DNA from 4 places in the Anaerospora sp. genome. Region 1 is predicted to be linked to each of the others. Evidence: riboswitches for the same ligand, from Rfam matches in the RefSeq annotation. Region 1 holds a riboswitch; each other region holds the start of a gene.

Region 1 (6,167 bases):
GCTTGCCGGATTCAGCAGCCTTTGCAGGTTTTCGCCAATTCGGTCGAACAAAAGTACCATCATAAGCAGCGAAGCACCGGGCAGGACTGTCAGCCACCACATACCGGCCGTCAGATACCGCATCGATTCGGATAGAATAATACCGACTGCCGGTTCACGCGGCAACAGTCCAAATCCCAAAAAAGTAATGGACGCTTCATGTAAAATAGCATGAGGGAAAAGCAAAATCAAGCCGACAATATACTGGGGCACAACATGGGGAAGGATGTGTTTTACGGCAATCTTCCAGCGGCTTGTCCCCAGTTTCCGGGCGGCCAGCACGTACTGGGAATTGCGTACTGCCAATACTTCCGCCCGGATTACCCTTGCCAGTATCGGCCAGTGAGTCAGTGCTACTCCCATCCATACACCAAACATGCCTTTGCCCAGTACAAAGGAAATAAGCATTAATAGAATCAGGTGAGGAATCCCCTGCATTAAGTCCACCAGCCACAGAATAAAGCTGTCGACCCTGCGGCCCATGGTAGCTGCCGCAATTCCCATCATAACGGCAATCAACGAACTGACGGTAGCAGCCAGCAGCCCGATCCACAAGCTAATCGATAGTCCCTTTACGGTACGCATAAACATATCGCGGCCCATCCAGTCTGTCCCAAAGGGATGCACCGGCGATGGCGCCAGATTCTTCTGCTGAAACTGCGGTGCATAAGCGGATGGATCTAGCAGCACTCCAGCAGTCGCAATCACCGCTAAGATAAGCACCGCGCCGGCAATAGCGGCCAGCGTGCGCGTACGGAGATTGAACTGCCAATAGGATGTACCCTTGTGAACAGTCTGGCAACTTATATTACTCATGCGGTATCCCCTCCCTGATTTGCGGATCAATCACTGGGTACAGCAGATTGGCAATCAAATTGCCGGCAAAGACAAAAAATCCGCTGCACAATGCAATACCCAAGAGCAGAGGCAAATCCAGTTTTGTTCCGGCAACAACGGCCACATAGCCCAACCCCGTATAAGAAAAGACCTTTTCTGCCAACACCGAACCGCCAAACAGCTCACTGATTGAGGCAAACTGTAACGTAACTGCCGGCAATAAAATATTGCGTAAGCCGTGATGATACACAATCTGCCATTTCGTTTCACCGCGGGCGGCAGCAAATAGCGCATAGTCACTGTTCAATACATCAATTAATTTTTGCCGGGTGTGCAAAGCGATCTGGGAAATTCCCGTAACCGATAAGGTAAGTGCCGGCAGTACCAGATGGTATAAGCGGTCGCCGAACGTAACCGCTGCCGTCTCTTTCCCGATAGGTGTACCCAGCGCAATTGGGAACCATCCCAGCCATACGCCAAATACCATCAAGATTAACAGTCCCAGCCAAAATACGGGCGCAGATGCAATGAGCAGACAATATACCTTAATAAATTTGTCTACTCTCGTGTGTTGACAAGCAGCTGCAGCAACACCTAGAATAAAGCCGAAGAAACCGGAAAAAATCCAGGCAACCCCCATCAGCATGAGCGAGTTCGTAAAATGAACCCGTATGACTTCCGTCACCGGCTGCTGGTAATACATAGATGTCCCCATATCGCCATGGACCAATGCACTGACCCATTTGCCCAGCCTTTCCAGGGGCGGATCATTCAGACCCCAGTATTCGGCAATAGCCGCTCTTTGCTCTAGCGATACAGGATTCTCGGCCGTAACATAGGCTTCCATCGGATCAATCGGCGATGCTTGTACAAGCACAAAAGTTACAAGAATAACTGCCACCAGCAACCCGATACCCCGCACCAATGTCCGGCCTATATATGTGATCATAGGCATGCGAAATTCCTCCTCTCAGACAAACCCCGGCCCCGGAGCAGACAGCACTGCCGCTTCGGGGCTCATTGCAGGTTTGATTTCATCTACTTTTTCCAGGACCAGTCCATAATATTGCTGATCACGACAAACCCGTGATCATGGGGATGCCATTTTTGTTTACCAAGATCCAGACCATCGCGGACAAAATACAGATGGCTGATGTTCATGAGATAAATATATGGAGCATCTCCCAGAACACTGCCGCCAGTCTGGCCGTCCCACTGGGCTTTGCGCCAGTTCTCATCAGCTGTCTGATCATCCAGTGCGCCAATTGCCGCATCCAGATAACCATCTACAACCGGATTCTTATAGGCAACAATATTAAACCAGCCGCCTTTAGCCGCAAACCGGCTGTGCAGGGCATTCAGCATATAGATAGGGCTATAAGCACCGCCCCCCAGGAGAAAGGCATCTTTATGCTTATGGTTAACGCGGTCCGAAGAACCAAGTCCATCAGCAATAACATTGATGCCAAGCGCTTTCGCCTGTTCACTGAAAGCCATTGCAATCGATTCACGCGTGGAATCACCGGCTTCATAAACAAGATGAAACTCTGCTTTTAAGCCATTCTTTTCACGAACTCCGTCACCATCCGCATCCATCCAGCCATTTTGCTCCAGCAGTGCTTTTGCACCGGCAATATCGCCGTCTTTCCATTGGATCGCTTTATTCTCCCATGGCAGATAATCGGAAATGGTAAAGACAGGCTGTCCATAACCGTTCAATACATTGTCAATCATTTGTTTTCTGTTTACACCCAGAGCCAGAGCTTTTCTGATTATACTATCGCTGGTAACCGCATTGCCGATCTCATAGCCTTCCCCGCTTTTTTCTCCCGGAGTTTGAACAGGCAGCGAGACGGAGCGGAAGTCAAAGGTTTTGCAGTCAACAATGTTATAACCCGGTATGGCTTTGACGGCCAGTGCTTCCGTTGTTTTTACCACATCCACCTTGCCGGCCTGTGCCGCCGCGTATGCGGCATCATTGTTCAGGAACAAGAAGACAATCCGTTTAAACGGTGCTTTACCGCCATAATAATCATCATTGCGTTCTACAATCAGCTGCTGGCCTCTGTCCCACTGGACGAATTTATACGGACCGGAGCCAATTGGCTGCTGGGCATAAGCTTTACCGTCACCATATAAATGTTCCGGAACAATCCCCAGTGTTGCCACCTGATATGGAAAAATCGACATTGGCTTCTTCATATGGAAAACAACAGTCTTATCATTCACTGCTTCCGCTTTATCCATCTCGGTTAAATCAACGAAACTGGCCGCTTCCTTTGTTTTATTAAAAGTAAAGGCCACATCCTTAGCCGTCAGCGATTTGCCGTCATGAAATTTTACGCCTTCCCGGATAGTGAAGGTCCAGGTCAGGCCATCGCTGCTTACTTTATAATCGGTTGCCAGATCCTTGACGATTTTATTGTCCGGGCTGACATCCAATAACTTGCTTTGAAACAAAGTTCCCCCCTGGGCCCCCCAGCCGGTAACGGGATCAAAGCCCGAGGCCTTTTCACCGCCGATAGCAACAACAATCTCGTCTTTTGCCGTTGCCTGTGTCTTCTCATTTTTACTGCCGCCGCAGCCCGCAGCCAGAAGTATGCTGCCCAGCATAGTAATCACTATTGCTATTGCAAATAATTTCTTATAACTCTTGCTACTCACTTCTTAATCCCCTTCCTCTTTTGCCGTATCAGCGAAGCATTAATTAAAATACATATCAAAAGCTCCGTAATAACGGTGGTCATGCTTACCGGTTAACTTATCCTCCAGATTTTGATACTGCAGCGACATACGGATACCATCCATTACCATATTCTGATACCCAAGCATCAACCCTTTATGGCCGTTTGTCTTGGCTTCACCAACCCCAGTAAAGTTGCCGTAATTGCCAGGCAAGGCATCTTTATCAATATCCCGGTAGGTAAGAGCAATAGCCTGATCATGGGGTACGAGGATGTTGACAAGTCCCTCATAGGAATAAAATCCTGCTTGCCGCTTGCCGCTTACCCAGTTATACGAGACTTGGGCCGCCCATGCATCGGGTGAGCCGGAGGCATCGGATTTTGTGTAATTAAGTACGCCGGTAACCCCTTTTTGTATTTCCCATGAAAGGCCGGTATCCACATAGTTTGCTGCCACTGCTGGAGCATCCGTTTTAAGGCTGCCATCAGCAGAAATATAGCCTACATTATATTCAAAGGATTTTGTGGGTGCAAAATTCAGATTTATCCCTTTTAAATCAGTATTTTTTTCCGGATTGACCCAATAGCCGTCCAGCCTGGTTTTGCCGAACTGATGTTTCAGCGCAACACCGTCAGCATCGCCCTGCAAGGCCAGGGGAAAATAACGGCCAACAGCCAGCGCCATCCGGCCGGCCTGAAACTGATCAATGCCAAAGAAATCTTTCACTTGGATATAGCTGCGGGTAAAGCGCATTTCATTGGATGTATTCCCGTTTTCTGAGCTGCCGCTGCCAAATTTGCCGCTGGCCTGAATACGTGATTTATAGCTCACCCGGTCATTGAAATCGGCGTTGAGGTGCAGCCGCTGCCGCCAATTAAAGGCATTGCTGCCTTCTTGTTTTTTACTGTCCACATCTGAGGCTTCAATTAAAGTCTCGCCGTCAATCGTAACTGACGTTTTCTTTGCTTTCGTTTGTTTTGCCGGCTGCACCGCTTCTTTAGGGAGCTGTTGTTCTGTTTGCACTGTCCGCACGCCAAGCGTATTCAGCTCTACGGCAAATTCATGTGCCAGCCGGTCAATCTTTGCCTTTTGCTGTTTGTCAGCCTGATCATATTTACTCAGTGCATTGGCTAAAAACCGGGCCATTTCATAGCGGGTAGCAACTTTATCTTTGTCATAGGCAGCCGCATCATAGCCAGCAATCAGCTTATCCTGGACCAATGCATCAATTTCAGCATAAGCCCAGTGATTTTGAGACACGTCAGCATACGGGTTTTCCTCTGCTGCAGCCACCCCCATACCCGTCATCAGCGTTAAAGTAAGCGCCGTGATTACTTGTTTTCTTAGTCGTTTTCTCATGTCTTGCTCCCCTCGTCTTTCGAATAATCATCTATGAATGCAAAGCAGGTATGTACTGCTCTGATTATAGAGCTCTCGCCGATAAATAAAACAGCCCTGTCCTTCTTAATAGATAAAAAAGGAAAGGGCTCATACGGTTTTAGCCATTGCAGCTGCCGTTTTAATCCCCTCCCTGTCGCTCGCAGGTCAAATGGTGACGTCATACAGGCAGTTCTCCTGGCTCTGGCTCATTGCTTACCCAAACCTTCCCAGGATGTATATCCCAGTGGTATTATCTTGAGTCTGCTCCCCATTACAGTGGCGGGACCGCACCGGCCTTTAACCGGTTTTTCTATTAAGTCGCATATAGCAACACCTGTTCAATCTATGTAGTTGATAATGTTTTTCAATAACGGTAACTATCTTTATTATAAAGAAAGGAGTTTTTATTTGTAAAACGAAACATATTAATAATTGCTATCGAAATTTTTAATACACTAGATAAGGAGAGCCTTAGTGGATATAGAAGTTTTAAAAACAATGCAAATTTTAACCCAAACGAAGAGCTTTTCAAAAACGGCAGAAATACAAAATATTGTCCAATCAACAGTTAGTGCCCGTATCGCCGAGCTGGAAAAGACATTAGGGCAAAAATTGTTTATCAGAGATAATCAGCGTGTGGTATTGACGCAAAGTGGCCTTATGTTTCTTCCTTATGCCCAGCATATCTTGGAAGACTTCGAAAATGGCAAAGCCCTTTTAAATTCAGCAGCCCTATTTGATGACCGCTTAGTTATAGGAAATGTATATTCAGCAATGCCAAATCTCTTACTCCCGGTTTACCGTGAATATTTGCGCTGCTTTCCCCGCATCTCGGTAAAAGCAGTTGCCGGCCATTCAACGGATATTTTGCAGTCTTTGGTAGACGGCATTATCGATATTGCAATCGTTTATCAGTTGCCAAGAATTCGCCGGTTTACAACATTCCTATGTAATGAAGAAGATTTTGTTTTAATATGTCCTCCCGGTGATCCGCTTGCAAATCAGGTGGAAATGCCGGTTAAGGACCTGGCAAAGATTGATTTTCTGTTTCATAACTGGGGAGGAGCTTTCAGTGATTGGATTGCCCAATTATTGCCAGGAACACGTTGGTTTCACGCTAACATCGGTAATCCGTCTTTTATTGTTTCCCTTGTTGAAGACGGAGCCGGTTCAGCTATTCTGACCCGTTCTACTGTTCAAAAAGCCTTGAACAGAAACTCCGTAAT
Region 2 (6,167 bases), on a different contig from region 1:
AACTGAATACAGCCGATCGCTGTTGACCCGCGAGCGATGGGAAGGGGATTATTTGAGCAATCAAGTTGGTCTCTCTTATAATGAAAACCCTTCCCGTAAAACTCAAGGGATTGTTTAAATGAGGAGAGGACTCACTATGGAACTCAGACATTTGAAGTATTTTCAAGTCGTAAGCCAGTTAAACAGTTTAACGAAAGCTGCCGAGGTATTGCACTTAACCCAACCGTCGCTTACGGTTGCCATGCAGAAGCTGGAAGAAGAGTTAAAAGTACCCTTATTTGACCGGAGCCAAAGGAGTTTAAGCCTCACATTAGAAGGCAATTTATTTTTACAGCATGTGAATGATATTTTGCGACGTGTTAATGATTCCGTTTCAGAAATGCAGGATTACCGTACTATGCAGACGGGATCAATTAAAGTGGGAATTCCACCGATGATTGGTGTATTTTTGTTCCCCCACATTTTCAGTAAATTCCGAAGTTTGTATCCGAATTTTGAATTGACAATTGTCGAGCAGGGAACGCTTTCCATTTTGCGGCTGCTTGAGCAGGGCAAGCTGGATATTGGTTTTGGCGTTCTTTTTGATAATCAGTTAACAGCAATGGAAACAATGCCTGTTGTTCAACGTCAAATTGTCGTATGTCTGCCTCATGAACATCGGTTGAGTGCTTTGTCGCAAATACCGATTGCAGCGCTGCAGGATGAACCGTTTATTTTGCTGCAGGAAGATACCTATAACCGGCAGATTATTATGGAAGAATGTAAAAAGCATTTGTTTGCACCAAAAGTTATTTTTTCAACAAGGCAAGTACAAACCATTATTAATTTAGTGGAACAGGGGATTGGACTTTCCTTTTTGCTTGATGTAGTTGCCCAAAAACAGACCAATATTAGCAGCCGCCCTTTGGAACATCCCCTTAATATTCAAACAGGACTTGTTTGGCGTAAAGACAAATATCTATCGAATGCATTAAAAGCATTTATCGATTTTATTAAAGATTCATTTCCGGTAGAAAACTAGTGTCTTGTCAAAGTTGTGAATTAGAATTAGACAGTGTAGATTTTTTTGCAATGCAAGGCGGAGGAGTCCGCGCATATCGAGAATATGTAAGGCGACGACAACGCAGCAGTGCGAAAAAATCTACGCTGGCTAAACTAAGATTTAACTTTGTCAAGACACTAATTGCTTTGGTAGAAATCGTCAGATTTAAAAGAGATTTGACAAATATCAATAAATAGTGCTATTATCAATACAATTTCATGAGCGAAATAGGTGCCCTGCGGGGCTTAATAGGGAAGACCGGTGTAAAGCCGGCGCGGTCCCGCCACTGTAACGGGGAGCAAACCCAAGAGATACCACTGAGGCGAAAAGTCTTGGGAAGGTTTGGGTAAGTGATGATCCTAAAGCCAGGAGAACTGCCTGTTTAACAATCACCGTCATACCCACGAGCGATGGGAAGGGGATTACTAGAGCGATTTTCCTTCTTGGCTTTCCGGCCAGTTCTATCTGAAGATTTCTCTAATAACTAGACCTTCCTGGGCTGATCAGGAAGGTTTTTATGTTTTTGCCGGATGTTTCGCTTATATCCGTCATTTCCATTTTGCACAGTACGAGAGGAGAATGAAAGATGAGTTTTTTTGAGTTATTTAATAAGGGTGGTCTGGTTATGTATCCGCTACTCCTGTGTTCGCTGTTTGTGGTTGCTATAGCAGTTGAACGTTTTCGTTATTATCGCAGTGCTGATACGGAGCTGGAAAAGCTGCTGGCAGCTCTCAAACCCAAACTGAAGGCCGCGGACTGGCCGGGGGCAGCTGCGGTTTGCACGCAGACCCAAGGGGCTGTTTCGCAAGTTTTGCTTGCCGGTCTGACAAGGATAAAATATACCAGCAAGCTGGAAAGTACGTTAGAAAATGCGGCTCAGCTTGAGGCTGCTAATTTGCGGAGAAACCTTGGTTATCTGGATACGATTGTTACTTTGTCGCCATTGCTCGGATTATTAGGGACTGTTGTTGGCATGATTCAGTCCTTCAGCGTGTTTAATGTGAAATCAGGACAGCCAATGGCCATTACCGGCGGTGTGGGGGAAGCGCTTGTTGCGACAGCGGCAGGCTTGTGTGTAGCTGTTCTGGCTCTGCTTGTACATAGTTATTACAGTCATCGGCTTGATGCCGTCGTAACCGATATGGAGCAAGCCTGCTCTGTTTTTCTAGACAGTGTGGCAGGTGATGAGTAATGAAGCTGCGCAGTTCACGACTGGAGCGGTCGCCTAAGCTGATGATTATTCCCATGATTGATATTATTTTTTTCCTGCTGGTGTTCTTTATGATGAGCACGCTGTATATGGTAGAACAAAAGTCAATTCCCGTCAATTTGCCGCAAGCTGCTGTTGCGCAGACAGACTTGGAGAAACCGATTGCGGTGACAATAACGGAGACTGGCAAAGTACTTGTTGATCAGGAAGAACTCCCTGTAGAGGTGCTGGCAAAACGGATGCAAATCGAAGTTGCACGAAAATCGGATCTAGCGGTTGTTCTCCGGGCAGACCGGCATACGGAGCATGGCCGGGTTGTGGCTGTACTTGATGAGTTAAAACAGGCAGGTATTCGCAGAATTGCTATTGCCACAGAAGCTAAGGCAAGGTGAGCAGTATGAGCAAACGTAATGAATGGCTGCGGGCATTGGCGTTTTCTATTGTTATACATATAGGGCTGATCATTTGTATTGGCTGGTTTGCGGCACATATCTTTACGATTCCGGTGGCCGAGCCTGTTGTGGTGGAGCTGGATCTAATTGCAGATCCCGGAATGCAGGAAAGCTCTGCGCCAGGCAGTCCGGCACTGGCGGCTAGTCAGACGGTGCCACAGCAGGAAATGGTTATGAAGACGACTGTACCAGTAAAACAGCAGGTAATTGCAGAGATCGCAGAAGCTGAATCGGTCATAACGGAGACTGAGGCAGCTGCTCAAGCGTTTTCGAGCTCAGCTAATAGGTTCTCGTCGCAGGGAACTGGAAGCGGAGGTGAGTTTGCAGGAAGCGGTTCTGGATCAGGCTCAGGAGCAGGTTCGGGCGGCGGCACCGGCAGCGCGACAAAAGGTCTCATTTCGCCTCCCCGGATTTTGCAGAAAGTAGAGCCCCGTTACCCGGAAAGTGTCAGGCGCGATGGAGTAGAAGGAAGTGTAACCGTTAAAATGGAAATCATGGAGAATGGCAAGCCCAGCAATGTTTGGGTTGTAGGTTCTTCAGGGAGAAACGAATTAGATGAGGCTGCAGTAAAAGCGGTTGAGCGGTGGCGATTTGTGCCTGCCCGCGATTCCGCCAATGGGCAGCCGGTAGTGTGTATTACTACGGTAGAAGTTAAATTTCGTCTGAATTAAGCATATTTAAGTGCAGGCTTTTCCGTTTAGCTCATATCCCTGGAAGTTGCTGATTGCAGGCAGCTACTCAGCTGCCAAGCAATGGCCAGCGGTGAAAATGAGCGCATCGGTTAGGTGATGGGGCAGAAAAATATTGAGGAAAACCTGTAACTGAAAAAAATAATGAAAAAAAGTCAGCATGCACAGAAAAAAACGCTTGACGAAGGGATATTGTTTATGGTAATATTCTTATGTCAGGTGCGTGAGATCACATCAAGTGATCGCCTCCAGGAAAGGAAAATTCTCTGGAAGCTCGCAATTGCTGACTTCATACATGCGGGAGTGGCGGAACTGGCAGACGCACTAGACTTAGGATCTAGCGCTTTACGGCGTGCAGGTTCAATTCCTGTCTCCCGCACCATAGGATATAGGGGGCTTCAGAGTTTTCTCTGGAGCCTTTTTCCTTTTTATAATCGCTGATTGCAGATAGAAGAAGTATTCTGAATTCAGACGCTGGGGAAGAAGCGGGGGACGATCGTGGAATAGACTTCGTATTTAATGTAATAAAATTCCGTTTCCTGGAAAAGTAAAAAAGGAGTGAATCCTATGAGCAGCAATTTAAAAACTGAAAAAAACCAAATCAGCAGCAATCCCCATGTAATAGACACAGAAACGGGTGAGTTAAAGCGAAGCCTGCAAGCACGCCACATGAATATGATTGCAATCGGCGGTGCTATTGGTACGGGCTTGTTTGTCGCCAGCGGTGCCTCTGTTAGTACGGCAGGGCCAGGCGGAGCTTTATTCGCGTATGGTGTAATTGGCATTATGGTTTATTTTTTGATGACCAGCCTGGGAGAAATGGCTACCTATTTGCCTGTCTCCGGGGCATTTGGCACCTATGCCAACCGGTTTGTTGATCCTGCGCTAGGCTTTGCCGTAGGCTGGAATTACTGGCTGAACTGGGCTTCCTGTCTGGCAGTGGAGTTAGTTGCCGGAGCTATTATTATGAAATTCTGGTTTCCGGATATTCCTGCCATGGTGTGGAGTGGATTGTTTTTAGTCATGCTGTTTATATTGAACTTATTATCTACCCGCGCATACGGTGAAAGTGAATTCTGGTTTGCCGGGATTAAAGTAATCACAGTTGTCGTTTTTTTATTTGTTGGTGTTGCCGTGCTTCTCGGCTTTGGCAACACTTCATCACCCGGCTTTGCCAATTGGCATACCGGAGAAGCTCCTTTTGTGGGCGGATTTGGTGCGATATTAAGTATCTTTATGATCGCAGGATTCTCTTTTCAAGGGACGGAACTGGTGGGAATTGCTGCTGGTGAGAGTGAAGAACCGGAAAAAAATGTGCCTAAGGCTATTAATACTGTATTCTGGCGCATTTTGCTGTTTTACATTGGAGCTTTATTAATTATTGGTTTTTTACTGCCCTATACGGATGAAAATTTGTTGAAGAACGATGTAGAGAACATCGCTGTCAGTCCTTTTACATTAGTGTTTTCCCGTGCAGGCTTAGGAACGGCTGCATCTATTATGAATGCAGTTATTCTTTCTTCGGTGCTTTCAGCCGGGAGCTCATCTTTGTATGCATCCTCGCGAATGCTGTATGCTTTGGCCAAGGAAGGCAAAGCGCCACAGCTTTTTGGCAAAGTGAATAAGCGGGGAGTACCGGCTAACGCTCTTTATGCAACAACTGTTTTCGGATTACTTGCTTTTCTAACCTCGCTTGTCGGTGACGGTACCGCTTACACCTGGCTGTTAAATATAACTGGTGTAATTGGTTTTATCGCCTGGCTGGGAATCGCCATTAGTCATTACAGATTCCGGCGGGCCTTCATTAAACAAGGGAGGGACTTAAGCGAATTGAAGTATAAGGCTAAATGGTTTCCCTTCGGACCGTTGTTTGCCTTTGCCCTTTGTTCTATCGTCATAATTGGGCAAAATTACAATGCCTTTTTAGGCGGGACTATTGACTGGTATGGTGTAGCCGTATCGTATATTGGTATTCCCGTGTTTTTAGCAGCTTACTTAGGCTATAAATATGTGAAAAAGACAAAACTGATCCCTTTGGAGAAAGTGGATTTGAGCCGCTCTTAAATAACTGGATAGCCGGCTCATACGAAAGCCAATCACTCCCAACTTTAGGTAAATTAAAGTTGGAGTGATTGGCTTTTCTTATTACATAGCAACCACCGGCTTTGTTTTCATTGAATAGCAAATATGTTTGTGGCATAATGAAATTACAGATTTTTCACGCTATGACGTGAAATGGTAAAGTTCTGCTAGAAATCTTATTTATTTTTGGAGGGGTGAACATTTTGGCAGATGAAAAATTTCAGGTTATTGTCATTGGTGCCGGACTTGCAGGCAGCGCAGCTGCTTATCAGCTGGCAAAAGCCGGGCGGGAAGTATTGTTAGTCGACCGGGGCAAAGGGCCAGGCGCAAAAAATATGACGGGCGGTCGTATTTATACATATGCGCTTAAAAAACTATTGGGTGACGAATGGCAGGAGGCTCCGCTTGAACGGGAGGTAACGAGAGAAATGATGATGATGATGACACCGCAAACAAGCGTTGCCATCGACTCAACATTTTCATCGGTCAACCAGCAGTCTTATACGGTACTCAGGAGCAAGCTGGACGCGTGGCTAGCGGCAAAAGCAGAAGATGCGGGAGCCATGATGATTCCGGCCAGTACCGTTGACACGTTTCTTATGAGGGACGGGAAGGTCTGCGGTGTTAAAATCGGAGATGAAGAGCTTGAAGCTGATTTAGTGATTAGTGCTGAAGGCGTTAATTCTCTTGTG
Region 3 (6,167 bases), on a different contig from region 1:
ACATGGACTGAAAGTGGACTTTGCCATTGTTGATTTAGGCGATGCTCATCCTAACACGGCTGTATTGTACGTTACTGGTGCTTCCGGTCGGAAGGTTAGGGTAGTAGGCGCTTCCGTCGGTGGCGGCAATATCATCATCACGGAGATTGATGGCTATCCTGTGGAACTGACAGGTGAATACAATACGCTCCTTACCATTCATCAGGATAAACCGGGTATTATTTCGCTTGTAACTCATGCCTTGTCTCAGGAAGGTGTGAATATCGCCTTTATGCGGGTTTCCCGTCAGGAAAGAGGGGCCCAGGCTTTGATGATTATAGAAGCAGATCAGATTATATCAGAGGAGGCGCTCCGGTTAGTCAAGGGGATCGGGGCGGTAAAAGTGGCGCTCATCGTTCCGCCTATTTAGACGACAGGGAGGACTACTATGATCCGTTTTACACGTATTCGCGACTTAGTAGCATTGGCTGGGGAAAAGCAGGTGCCTATTTCTGCAATCGTTGAACAATATGAGATAGAACGAAGTCAGCGTCCGGCAGAGGAAATTCACCGTACCATGCTGGACAATCTACAGGTTATGCGCGAAGCCGTAGCTTCGGGCCTGACCGGCACGGAAAAATCGGCAAGCGGGCTGGTGGGCGGCGATGCCAACCGGTTGCTGAACCGGATGGAAAAAGGCTGTACGCTGGGCAGCGGCGCGATGAACCGGGCGGCAGCTTATGCACTGGCAGTGAATGAAGTGAATGCCGCCATGGGGCGCATTGTTGCCTGTCCGACAGCCGGGTCTTGTGGAATTGTTCCCGGTGTTATTCTGGCTGTGGCAGAGAGCCTGAACTGCAGTGATGAACAACTGGTGGCAGCTTTGTTTACTTCTGCCGGTATTGGAATTATCATTGCTGAAAATGCATCAATATCGGGAGCAAAAGGCGGCTGCCAGGCCGAATGCGGCTCTGCAGCAGCAATGGCTGCAGGAGCGGTGGTTGAAATGGCTGGCGGTACGCCTATGCAGGTAAGCCATGCACTGGCACTTGCGCTCAAAAGTACCCTGGGGGTTGTCTGTGACCCGGTTGCAGGTCTGGTAGAAGTACCCTGTGTCAAGCGCAATGCCTTTGGTGCGGTACAGGCATTACTGGCGGCCGATATGGCGCTGTCCGACATAACCAGTGTCATCCCTGCTGATGAAGTAATTGATGCTATGCATCAAATTGGTTTGCTTATACCGAAATCCCTCAGGGAAACCTCTGAGGCGGGCTTGGCAAAAACGCCGACTGCGCTGCAAATTGAGAAAAGGCTGCACGGCAAAGAATAAAAAAAGGGCAATCATTCATAGAACGCTAGGAATGATTGCCCTTTAAATTTTGTGTCAGTGGATTCCCCGTTGTAGTTGGGACAGTGGAGTAAATGCTTAGTTAATCAATATCAGTTTGGCAGGTGTTAGCTGGCGATCCGGCGAAGTTCCTGTAATACACAAAAATACACGAGTGATCACGCCCGTCTCAGAAAGGAACACACGAATGGAACATGTTACTCTTGAAATGGCTGCCTTCTTAGTAGGCACTGGTTTTATTGCTGCTTTTATTGATTCGGTGGTAGGCGGAGGAGGCTTGATTTCCCTGCCGGCACTCTTATTTACCGGGCTGCCGCCAACGTTCGCGCTGGGGACTAATAAGCTGGCAAGTACGCTGTGCAGCGTAACGAGCATGGCTTCTTTTATCCGGTCAGGCAAAGTGGATTTGCAGCTTGTGAAGTATTTATTTCCTGTATCCTTTGCAGGTGCCGCTCTGGGGGCGTACGTAGTTCGCTTGCTGCCCCCGGATTTCTTAAAGCCGCTTGTTGCTATCCTGCTGGTGGTTGTCGCTGTTTATACTCTCTTTAAAAAAGAATGGGGCCACGAGTCAACCTATCAGGGAATGAACAAACGGGTTGCGGTACTTAGTGGTATCAGCGCCTTTACGCTGGGTTTTTATGATGGCTTCTTTGGTCCCGGTACAGGCTCATTTCTCATTTTTGCCTTTTTGTTTATTGGTTTTGATTTTGTACAGTCTGCCGGAAATTCTAAGGTACTTAACTTTGCAAGTAATATTGCAGCTTTGCTGATGTTTGGGTTTATGAATTCCATCAACTATCACTACGGCTTGTTAATGGGAGCAGGCATGTTTGTAGGAGCGCTGGTAGGATCACGGGTTGCCATTAGGCAAGGGGCGGCTTATGTGAGACCTCTGTTTATTGCTGTTACTACCTTGCTGATCAGTAAACAAGTGTGGGATATTTTTCATTAATACTTCTTGTGCGAATAGAAAAAGATGCCTTGCTCGGACAATGAGCAAGACATCTTTTTTGAAATTTAGAAGTGCTGTCGGTAAGTCATTTTGAGCACACCGTAAATGCGTACCTTTTCTTTAGAAATTTTGCGTCTTTTATGCCTGGGATTATCAGGCACAAGCTCAACATACTGATCATCGAGATGATACACATATTTCAAAGTAGCATAGTCATCGGTATCATCAATAATGCCTACGGCACAAATCTGACCGCTGTCACAATAGCCTTGCTTATGGATCAGGGCTTTATCACCGTCAAAAATTCTTGCGCCTTCCATGCTGTCGCCAAAAATTTCAAGAATAAAGAATTCCTCAGGATGGCTGTTCAGCCATGACCGGGGGATGTCCTCATAGCCGGTAAAGCTTTCCATGGCAAGGGCCGGGCAGCCTGCCGGGATGCGGCCAAGGACGGGGACACTGTAAAAAGTCGGTCTGTCATCGGCATTGGCAGGAGTGTTACTGGCAGGTGGGGCCTCTTCTACTCCAAACAAGCGGCTGATCGGTATGTTGAACAGCCTGGCAAGCGTGGGAATAAGCGACGTATCAGGCATTGCCTTGCCTGACTCCCATTTGGCAACAGCCTGCTGGGTAACGCCGATGATTTTGCTTAACTCTTCCTGAGTGAGTCCTTTTTTTATCCGTTCTGTTCTAATGATATCTGCTACCATTTCTATCACCTACTTGTATCTATATTACAACTAGTTGTTGTGAAAAGGAAGAAGAACAACTAAATTTCGTGGAAACAATTGACAAACAACACGAAGTTGTACTAGTATAAAGATGGACAACTTAGAGTTGTTGAAGGGGTGAGGAAATGAGGACAAGGCTGATCCGGTTTCGCGGAGAACGGTCACAGGAGGAAATGGGAAGGCAATATGGTGTATCTCAGCAGGCCTGGAGTTACTGGGAGCGAGGGGTTAAGAATCCATCGCCGATGATTATGAAAAGAATCGAGGATGATTCGGGTGTGCCGATGGAAGTGCTGTTTCCTGATATTTTTAACAACCTTAAGTTGTAATGCTAACAGAAGGGGCTTTGCGATCAATTTAAACTTATTTTTAGTATGAGTTGTCTAAAAATTCTTATATTGTTAGCAATGGCTGGCATATCCATTGGCCATGCACCGGGCAATTACTATGAAATTCCTCGTTAATGCCGGGTTGGCTGTGAATCCAGACAGGCAGCACTTGAGCATAAGCAGCAGGATGAGATTAAATAATCAGCAAAAAAACGGTCTGCTATTAGCAGATCGCTTTTTATTAATGGAATGTAGAATATAGTAAAAATAACGAAAATTAAGATTACATAAATAAAAAAGAAAATAAAAAATATTGACAAAACAAATAAAAGCAGGCATTATTTTACATATAGACAAAACAAATGAAAACTTAATAAATGGTACAGGTGCCCGCTAGTGTCTTGACAAAGTTGTGAATTAGAATTAGACAGTGTAGATTTTTTTGCAATGCAAGGCGGAGGAGTCCGCGCATATCGGGAATATGTAAGGCGACGACAACGCAGCAGTGCGAAAAAAGATACGCTGGCTAAGCTAAGATTTAACTTGGTCAAGACACAAGGGCTTAATAGGGAAGTCCGGTTAAAGGCCGGCGCGGTCCCGCCACTGTAATGAGGAGCAACTCCATGATATGCCACTGGGACAAGCGTCTTGGGAAGGTTTGGAGAAGCAATGACTCAGAGTCAGGAGAACTGCCTGTAGAACAATCACCGTAGTACGGTACTAACTCTAGTACAGTACGTAACCTGCGAGAGATGGGGAGGGGATTATCGGAGTAGTCTATACCATAGGCTTACTACAGTGTGCTTTTTTGCTGAAGAGAGCTTTTAAAATGGGTTTCTCCTATAGTCAACACCTACATTTTGGGTTGGAGGTTGATGATAGGAGAGATCCATTTTTTATTTGTTAATTTACGGTTCCGGCTTTACGTATGCAATCAAAACGATATTTAGTGAAAGTCGGTGAATACAGTGGCTTATTGCCGCAAACATGGCGTTTTTTATCTTTTGTTGCTTTTGCCGTTGGTCTTGCAGCCTTGTTTTGCACAGGCTGCTCCGGCAAGTGCTGAGCCCCCTGCTGGCGTTACCGAGCAAGTACGACCGGCTGTAACGGCTCCAGTAGTAGAGACTTCACCTGATAATGAAGCAGAAATGTCAGGACTGTATCCGTTAGTGGTGCAGCTTAACTATTTGAAGGTAGATCAAGCCAGGCCCCTCTTGAGTGCGCTAGTGCCGGAGGAGAATATCAAAGCTGATCCGGTAAGAAATGTTCTGGTCATTATGGGCAGCCCGGACGTATATGATCAGGTCAAATACTTGCTTACTAAAATTGATACACCGCCGAAGCAAGTAATGTTTGAAGTACAGATTATCGAAATTAACCGGGATGATTTAACGAAACTGGGAATTGACTGGGATTCCGTAACGTATTTGCCTTCAGCCCCGCTGTATGATAATTCGGCATTTCGTATCGGACACGGTAAATATGGCGCCAATATCCAGGGAATCATTAATCGCTTAATTGAACACAAAAAGGGAAGATTGCTGGCAAGTCCGCGAATTGCCACCCTGGACGGAGTAACGGCAAAAATTCTCATCGGAGATAAACTGGCAGTGGAGACCTCACAGCCTACCTCCGGGAGTACGCCGATTATTTCTGTTATCTATGTAGAGGTCGGCATCAAGCTGGAAGTGACTCCCACGGTAAATAAGGATGGTTTTATTACTACTCTTATACAGCCGGAAGTTAGCAATAAGACAGATACTACGAAAAATAACAATCCGAATATCCGTACCCGTCAGGCTAATGCAACACTCAGGGTTAAAAGCGGCTCAACCATCGTGCTAGGCGGACTTATCCAGCGGCAGGAAACCAGCGATACCTTTAAAGTCCCATTACTGGGCGATCTCCCTATCGTTAGGGGATTCTTCCGCTCAACAACCAAACAAACGACAGAAACTGAGCTGGTTATTATGCTGACTCCGAAAATAATGGACACTGAGCTTTGAGGAGGAGAGGATGAAGAAATGGGCTTGCCTGATTACCGTCTTATTTGTAATGTTTTTGAAGGTACCAGCAGTTGCTGCAGCGCCTGCAGAGCAGCTTGCTGCACAGTGGGCTCCCGTCCTCTACCTGGCAGACCAAAGTGATGGGATGGCTGCACCACAGAATGTGTTTACCACCGTTAATTTTGACCTGGACTGGCGGCTGAACAACAACTGGTACAACTTGCGTTTTTATCCCTTGGAAAAAGCGATGTATTATTCGGTAGTGGAATGTGAAACCCATTATCTCATCGGCTATTACCAGTACTATCCGAGATATGCCGGCGGCGGCGGTCACGAGCATGACATGACCGGCATACTGGCAGCCATCAAAAAAAACGGCGATGGCGCTGATCAGTTGGATATGCTGGTGACATACAGTAATCACCGGTGGCAAAACTGGGATGGAAATAAACTTCGGGTGGAAAACGGACATCCTCTCCTACAGGTAAAAGGAGAAACCCATGAGATAAATGCCTGTGTGAAAAATAGAACACTTTTACAGACAAGCAGCATTTATGCGCTAGGAGCAGGTAATCAATTGAAGGTGCACACCGGATACCGCTTAATCCCGTTAGAACAGCTATGGGAACAGCGACAGGACATCGGTCAGGGACGGATATTTGCCCGCTGGGGCTACTTCGACAGCTACAACGCAGTCAAAGTTGCGGCACCCTGGGGCTGGAATTACCGGGAATTTAACTGGCTGGCTAACCCCGGTGAAATGATCCAGTGCTTCAGGGGAAGACACGTTACAACCTGTAATTATCTTAATAATCCTTATCA
Region 4 (6,167 bases), on a different contig from region 1:
GCCTTAGCCTTAATCGGTATCGCCCATCCTGACTTTAGAGAAACTTTGCTGGCAGAGGCCAAAAGTAAAGGAATAGTATAGTAAAGAGGTGATCGTCATCCCTATTGTAACCGTCATTCATGATCTGTTTGCAGGGATGAAAGGACCCTATTACCGTCTTGTCGGCCGGTATACGCAACGGTACTTGAGCAGGGGGGGCCAGCAATCCGGCAATGAGCAGCAAAGACGCGTCTTATTTATAGCTGCTGCCGGAATGGATGAACTATTTGCAACAATATTTGGCGTTAAAGGGCAAAGTGGCATTCGTTTGTCCAGGACGGCAGTGGAAAAGAAAGTGACCAAGAAGCAGCTTAATACGGCGTTTCGTGTATATCTGTCTGCTCTTTTAATCTCGATTGGCAGTGGTAAAGTACAGGTATTGCACGAATTAGGTTGCAAAGAGGCAGATTGGCTGAAGCTTTGGCGGTCAGTTTTTGAATATCAGCCTGAGGATAGCAGGCTGTTTAATGAAGTGCTTTTACCAGCTTATCAGCAGGGCGGGATAGAAAAAGTAATTGCAGCAGCAGACGGTTTGCTGCAGGAAGTAACAGCCTTTACCGCAAGTGAAATGCTCCATGGGAAGGAGTCTGTGATAAGGGCGGCTTTATTACAGGATTTAGCGGCTATTTATCGGACCTTGGGATTAAAGCCTGGAGCGTGAAGGGCATGTTTATCGTTGAACAGGCAGCGGCACAGTATATCAATAAGCGGTCGGGCTCTGTTGTTGTCAGTTTGAAGCTTGAGCCTGCAATGGGCGGCTGTGCCTGCTCTACCCAGCATATCACCGGCAGTTATCTGCCGGTGATAACATTGGGGCCGCCCACCGAGCCTGACCAATATAACCGGGTTAGCATTGAAGATATTACTGTATTCTATGCTCCTAATATCCAGCCTAAAGCAGACTATCCTTCTATGGTAATACGGGTAAAGAAAATGTTATTTTGGAGCTGGCTGGAGATCGAAGGGGCTAAGCCAATCGCAAGTTATAAATAAAAAAAGGGGGACTGTCCCCTTTTTGTGTGACATATAGGTAGAAAGGGTGGCTTACTTCGTGTAAGCTACCCTTTCTACTATTGTTTATAGCAGCGACCGGTAAATTTCCTCTACTTCCTCCTGCGTTCCCTGGCGGGGATTAGTCAGGCAGCAGATGTCAAGCAGGGCATTGGCAGCCAGGAGCGGGATATCTTCCGCTTTAAAACCGCGTACTTCACTGAGCTTTTGAGGCAAACCAAGGCTTTGGCTCAGTTTACGAACCCTATTAACTGCTAACATGGCGCTTTCCTCAGCTGTCAGCCCGTTAGTGACAATACCCATAGCCCGGGCAATGTCAGTGTATTTATCGATAGCGCATGGCAGATTATATTTCATCACTGCCGGCAATAAAATTGCATTACATAAACCATGGGGCAAGTTGTAAAAGCCGCCCAGTTGGTGGGCAAGAGCATGTACATAGCCCAGACTGGCATTATTAAAGGCAATACCGGCCAAGTATTCGGCAAAGGTCATCATTTCCCTGGCTTCAAGATTGTTACCGTCTTGATAAGCTGTGAATAGATTTCGGTTGATTAGCTCGATTGCTTTTAGGGCTTTGCAGTCAGTGACCGGTGTTGCATTTGTTGATACATAAGCCTCAACGGCGTGGGTCAGGGCGTCCATGCCTGTGGCGGCAGTAAGGCCGGGCGGCATTGCAGTCATCAGTTCGGCATCGTTTACAGCAATGCAGGGAGTAACATGCCAGTCATTAATTGTCATTTTAATATGTCTTTCCTCATCGGTAATTACACAGAAGCGGGTTAACTCACTGCCTGTACCGGAGGTGGTGTTGATGGCAATAAGGGGGGCTGCAGGCTTTTTTGATTTATTTAAGCCTTCATAATTGCTGATAGCTCCGCCATTTGTTGCAAGCAGGGCAATTGCCTTGGCACAGTCATGGGGAGAACCGCCGCCGAAAGACAGTAAAAAATCACAGCCATTGTCACGAAACAGCTTCAAACCGTAATTGACCTGCTGCACGGTAGGATTAGGGGAGACATTATCATAAATGACATAAAAAATCCCCGCGTTAGACAACAGTTCAAGGAGACCGTTAATCAATCCGATGTCTACCAATGCCTTATCACTAACCACAAGGGCTTTCCTGCAGGCCATAGGCTTGATATAGGTAGTAATCTGTCCAAGACAGCCTGTACCTAAAATGCTGATGGGAGTCATAAAATATTCGTGTATTTTATTCATACGATAGTCCCTTCGTAAAAATAGTGTTGTCCACAGGATACCATTGTATGTTGAGCGGTACAAGCTGGAATGCCGCACTTGGCAGCAGATTGGCAATTTAATCCTACAGCTTAACAAATCTAGCGGCTGTCTAGCCGGGGTAAGCCTGTCGTCGAACTGAATAATATCAGGAATAGCATTTTTTTTACCAAATGCTTTAACATATTGCTAAGCGCAAAAATGCGATAGGAGAACGGTCTCATAGATAGAAATGGTACGATACTTACAACTACATATGCCACTAAACAGGTGCCTCTTTAGCGAAAAGAGGAGAATAGGGAAGTTCGAAGGACGTATCGTCCGTAAACGACGCGGTCGCGCCACTGTAATCAGGAAGGAAAGCCTGCTAATGCCACCGTTAAATCCGGGAAGGCGCAGGATTCTGATGATCTGTAAGCCAGGAGACCTGCCTGTTTGGCTGTCATTAACCTTCCGCGAAAGAAGGAATGCCAGAAGGATAGGATTTGTAAAAAGCCTAGCCCTTTTGGGGTTAGGCTTTTTTTACTGGGAAATGAAAAATAGGGGGAGAAAAGAATGGACTATCAGGCAAGGGTAGAAGAACTGATTAATGGTGCGGCAAAACCAACGGAAAGCTTAGGGTTGTTAGAAAAACATATCCGTAAAATCCTGCTGGCCTGGGGTACCATGCATCAGGAAATTAAGCCTCATCATTTTATTTTTGCAGCAGATAACGGAGTAGTGGAGGAAGGGGTAGTCAGTTATCCAGCGGAAATTACCTATTTACAAGCACAAAACATGGTTGACGGTAAGGCCACGATAAGTTGTTTCTGCCAGGCTAATACTATTCCCTACACCGTTATCGATGTAGGAATTAATCATCAAAAGGCAGCAGGCCTGAATCGCAAAGCTGCTTTCGGGACAAAAAATTTTATGAAAGAAGAAGCAATGTCGGCAGAGGAATTCTCAGCAGCCTGGAACGCTGGCTCTGAGGCGGTTGCGGGTGCTGCCAAAGAAGGCGTAAATTTGATTTCGTTTGGTGAAATGGGAATTGGCAATACGACTACGTCCTCAGCAGTCCTGCATGGACTTACAGGCATACTGCCCGAATTTGTCGTCGGCTCTGGAGCAGGTGGTACCAGCGAGGTACTGAAAAGAAAACGCATTGTTGTAGCAAAAGGCGTTGAGCGTCATAAGCCCCAATTCCGGTCCGTTGAAGATGTTTTACGGTCAGTTGGAGGCTTTGATATTGTAGCAATCTGTGCGGGGATGGTTGAGTGTGCCAAACAGCAGGTGCCTTTTGTTATTGATGGCTTTATTACGGCAGTAGCCTATGCCTGTGCTGCCAGAATTCATAATACTGCGGAAAATTTTGCTGTTCCCTCCCATCTGTCAAAGGAACCGGGAATGGCCTATGCTCTTTTACTAGGCAATATTTTGGTAGACGATGTGCCCATTCGGGCCAATATGGCCCTTGGTGAAGGTACGGGAGCGATATTGATGATTTCCATGCTAAAAACGATGATTTTTGCCATTTATCATACGGCAAGACTTTCTGATTTTGTTCTCAGTCAGCCTGAACCTTCTCAATTGGCGGCAATATGAAAAGAACATTTTGAATATTAGTTATTTGCCGTCAAATATTGATTTATTGCTGTACGCAGGAACTGGGATGGGAGGTAGCCAATAATTCCCCTTACACGAGCAATAAAGTCCTATTTATTCCTATTGTTTTTATGTGTGGGGGGGATTTTGTGCAATTTTATACCAAGTTTTCTTTAGGTGAAATTGTCAATACGCAAGTGCTGCAGGAAATTCAGGATAAGTTTTCTGAAGCTACCGGTTTGGCGGCTGTCATAGTTGATCCCGATGGCAAGCCTATTACTAAGCCAAGTAACTTTACCAAGTTTTGCACCTTTGTCCGCTCTCATCCGGAAGGCTTTGTTCGTTGTATGGCCTGCGACGATCGGGGCGGCAGAAAAGCAGTAGAGTTGCACCGGCCTTTCGTTTATCACTGTCACGGCGGGCTTACCGACCTGGCTGCACCTATTATTGTGCAGAACGAATATCTTGGAGCATTTTTAGCTGGACAGGTCGTTTTGCCGCAAGAAGATTTCGATGCCAAACAGGAAATGTTTCGCCGGTTAGCACCTTATGCAATGGATGAGGCTACCTTATCTGAGTTATTCGATATAGTTGAAATCATACCGGAAAACAAATTGAAGGCTGCAGCTGATTTGATTTATATCATGTCCAATTATATCGTGGAAATGGGAGTAGCAAATATTGCCCAAAAGCAGTTAATGGCAGAAATGAAGGAAAAGGCTGATTTAGAGAGCCTGCTTCGGGCAAGTGAACTGAAAGCACTCCAATCGCAAGTAAACCCTCATTTTTTATTCAATACGCTAAACACAATTGCCCGCCTGGCCTTACTGGAAGGGGCAAACCAAACCCAGGAAATTGTGTACTCTCTTTCTGACTTGCTGCGCAATAACCTGAGGGATATTGAGGAGCTTAGAACAGTTGAAGACGAGATTAAGTATATCAATGATTATTTGACTATTCAAAAAGCTCGTTTTGGCGATCGAATTCAAGCAATAATTGAGATTGACCCACAGCTGCTGACGGTGGCCATACCTGCACTCAGCCTGCAGCCCTTAGTGGAAAATGCTATTATTCACGGTATCGAGCCTAAGAAAGACGGCGGGTGTATCCATATTTCCGGCAAGTCAGAGGGCGAGAGGGTAACAATTGTTGTGTCCGATACAGGTGTTGGTGTGGCGCCGGAACGGATTCGTAACATGCTCAGAGCGGAAAGAAGAACGGTCACACAAGGCCATTCCACAGGTATTGGTGTAATTAATGTGCATAAGCGGATCCAACATTATTTCGGCAGCCAGTATGGACTAAATATTGATAGCAAGCTTGGTGAAGGCACAAATGTTTATATGTATCTTCCCTTATGTTATCATTCGTAAAACGCTAAAGCAGGGGAGAACTTTGTCATGGTTACGCTAATGATTGCAGATGATGAACAACTGGAACGTCAGGCATTGCGCTATATTATTGAAAAGAAATGCCCCCATATACGCATTGTGGCTGAAACAGGGGACGGAACAAGTGCGATACGGCTTGCCGATAGCGAAAGACCGGATATTATTCTCATGGATATTCGCATGCCTGAAGTAAATGGATTGGAAGCAGCCCTCAAGATCCGTCGGCTAATGCCAGAAGTGATGATCGTGATGCTGACCGCTTTTGATGAATTCAGCTATGCGAAACAGGCTCTTTCTGCAGGGGCTGTCGAGTATTTGCTTAAGCCTTTGCGGCCTGCAGATTTACTGCAAACATTGGAAGAAGTCAGCGCAAAAGTGGGACAGCGTAAGCAGCAGCGGCGGCAGGAAGAGAAGCTTAGGAAAAACCTGGAAGAAGCTATGCCATTCATTCAAATGTCTTTTGTATATGATCTTATATCCGGCAATATCAGCGATATGAATCACTTTGAGGAACGAGCGAACTTCCTGGGCATGAAGACTGATCCGGGAGTCGTGCTAGTTGCCGATATCGATAATTTTAAGCAGATTACCCGGGATGGAGGAGAATCAAGGAAGCAGTTTGTTAAGCAGCAGGTTTTTCGTCACATTTGCAACCAATTGGGGAATACGGCACTGGTTACTCCTTTTGGGGGCGATAATATCATCATATTGCTCGGCTGTGGTGAAGAATATAATCAGACGGAAACGACAGAGCATATAAAGAAAATAGCCGAAAACCTGCACACCAGCGCGCTTCAGTCACTAGGGATCGGCATTACTATTGGTATTGGACGTTATTACCGGGAGCCTCTGGAGGTCCATAAATCCTATCTGGATGCTGTCAGTGTACTCAGACAACGC

The links. A riboswitch is a leader RNA that binds a small molecule or an ion and turns the genes downstream of it on or off. The one in region 1 is predicted to bind cobalamin.
Region 2: linked by a shared signal. The riboswitch ahead of RTR76_RS02590 (MotA/TolQ/ExbB proton channel family protein) and the one ahead of RTR76_RS11680 (hypothetical protein) in region 1 are both predicted to bind cobalamin.
Region 3: linked by a shared signal. The riboswitch ahead of RTR76_RS04260 (secretin N-terminal domain-containing protein) and the one ahead of RTR76_RS11680 (hypothetical protein) in region 1 are both predicted to bind cobalamin.
Region 4: linked by a shared signal. The riboswitch ahead of RTR76_RS06680 (nicotinate-nucleotide--dimethylbenzimidazole phosphoribosyltransferase) and the one ahead of RTR76_RS11680 (hypothetical protein) in region 1 are both predicted to bind cobalamin.

Annotation. Positions count from the first base shown of each region.
Region 1 is NZ_DALZUO010000012.1:102,035-108,201, reverse strand. Features, by position in the region: gene RTR76_RS11695 (ABC transporter permease) at 1-855, opposite strand, end outside; gene RTR76_RS11690 (ABC transporter permease) at 848-1,831, opposite strand; gene RTR76_RS11685 (ABC transporter substrate-binding protein) at 1,915-3,540, opposite strand; gene RTR76_RS11680 (hypothetical protein) at 3,580-4,920, opposite strand; cobalamin riboswitch at 5,109-5,294, opposite strand; gene RTR76_RS11675 (LysR family transcriptional regulator) at 5,416-6,167, shown strand, end outside.
Region 2 is NZ_DALZUO010000002.1:124,329-130,495, forward strand. Features, by position in the region: gene RTR76_RS02585 (LysR family transcriptional regulator) at 137-1,021, shown strand; cobalamin riboswitch at 1,255-1,439, shown strand; gene RTR76_RS02590 (MotA/TolQ/ExbB proton channel family protein) at 1,629-2,234, shown strand; gene RTR76_RS02595 (biopolymer transporter ExbD) at 2,234-2,644, shown strand; gene RTR76_RS02600 (energy transducer TonB) at 2,650-3,375, shown strand; tRNA gene RTR76_RS02605 (tRNA-Leu) at 3,691-3,775, shown strand; gene RTR76_RS02610 (amino acid permease) at 4,063-5,457, shown strand; gene RTR76_RS02615 (FAD-dependent oxidoreductase) at 5,679-6,167, shown strand, end outside.
Region 3 is NZ_DALZUO010000003.1:133,550-139,716, forward strand. Features, by position in the region: gene sdaAB (L-serine ammonia-lyase, iron-sulfur-dependent subunit beta) at 1-409, shown strand, start outside; gene sdaAA (L-serine ammonia-lyase, iron-sulfur-dependent, subunit alpha) at 428-1,309, shown strand; gene RTR76_RS04245 (TSUP family transporter) at 1,515-2,279, shown strand; gene RTR76_RS04250 (S24 family peptidase) at 2,345-2,989, opposite strand; gene RTR76_RS04255 (helix-turn-helix transcriptional regulator) at 3,136-3,339, shown strand; cobalamin riboswitch at 3,867-4,051, shown strand; gene RTR76_RS04260 (secretin N-terminal domain-containing protein) at 4,299-5,345, shown strand; gene RTR76_RS04265 (hypothetical protein) at 5,356-6,167, shown strand, end outside.
Region 4 is NZ_DALZUO010000005.1:137,182-143,348, forward strand. Features, by position in the region: gene RTR76_RS06660 (acetyl-CoA hydrolase/transferase C-terminal domain-containing protein) at 1-81, shown strand, start outside; gene RTR76_RS06665 (hypothetical protein) at 89-700, shown strand; gene RTR76_RS06670 (CC/Se motif family (seleno)protein) at 706-1,032, shown strand; gene RTR76_RS06675 (iron-containing alcohol dehydrogenase) at 1,117-2,274, opposite strand; cobalamin riboswitch at 2,544-2,742, shown strand; gene RTR76_RS06680 (nicotinate-nucleotide--dimethylbenzimidazole phosphoribosyltransferase) at 2,848-3,876, shown strand; gene RTR76_RS06685 (PocR ligand-binding domain-containing protein) at 4,026-5,249, shown strand; gene RTR76_RS06690 (response regulator) at 5,277-6,167, shown strand, end outside.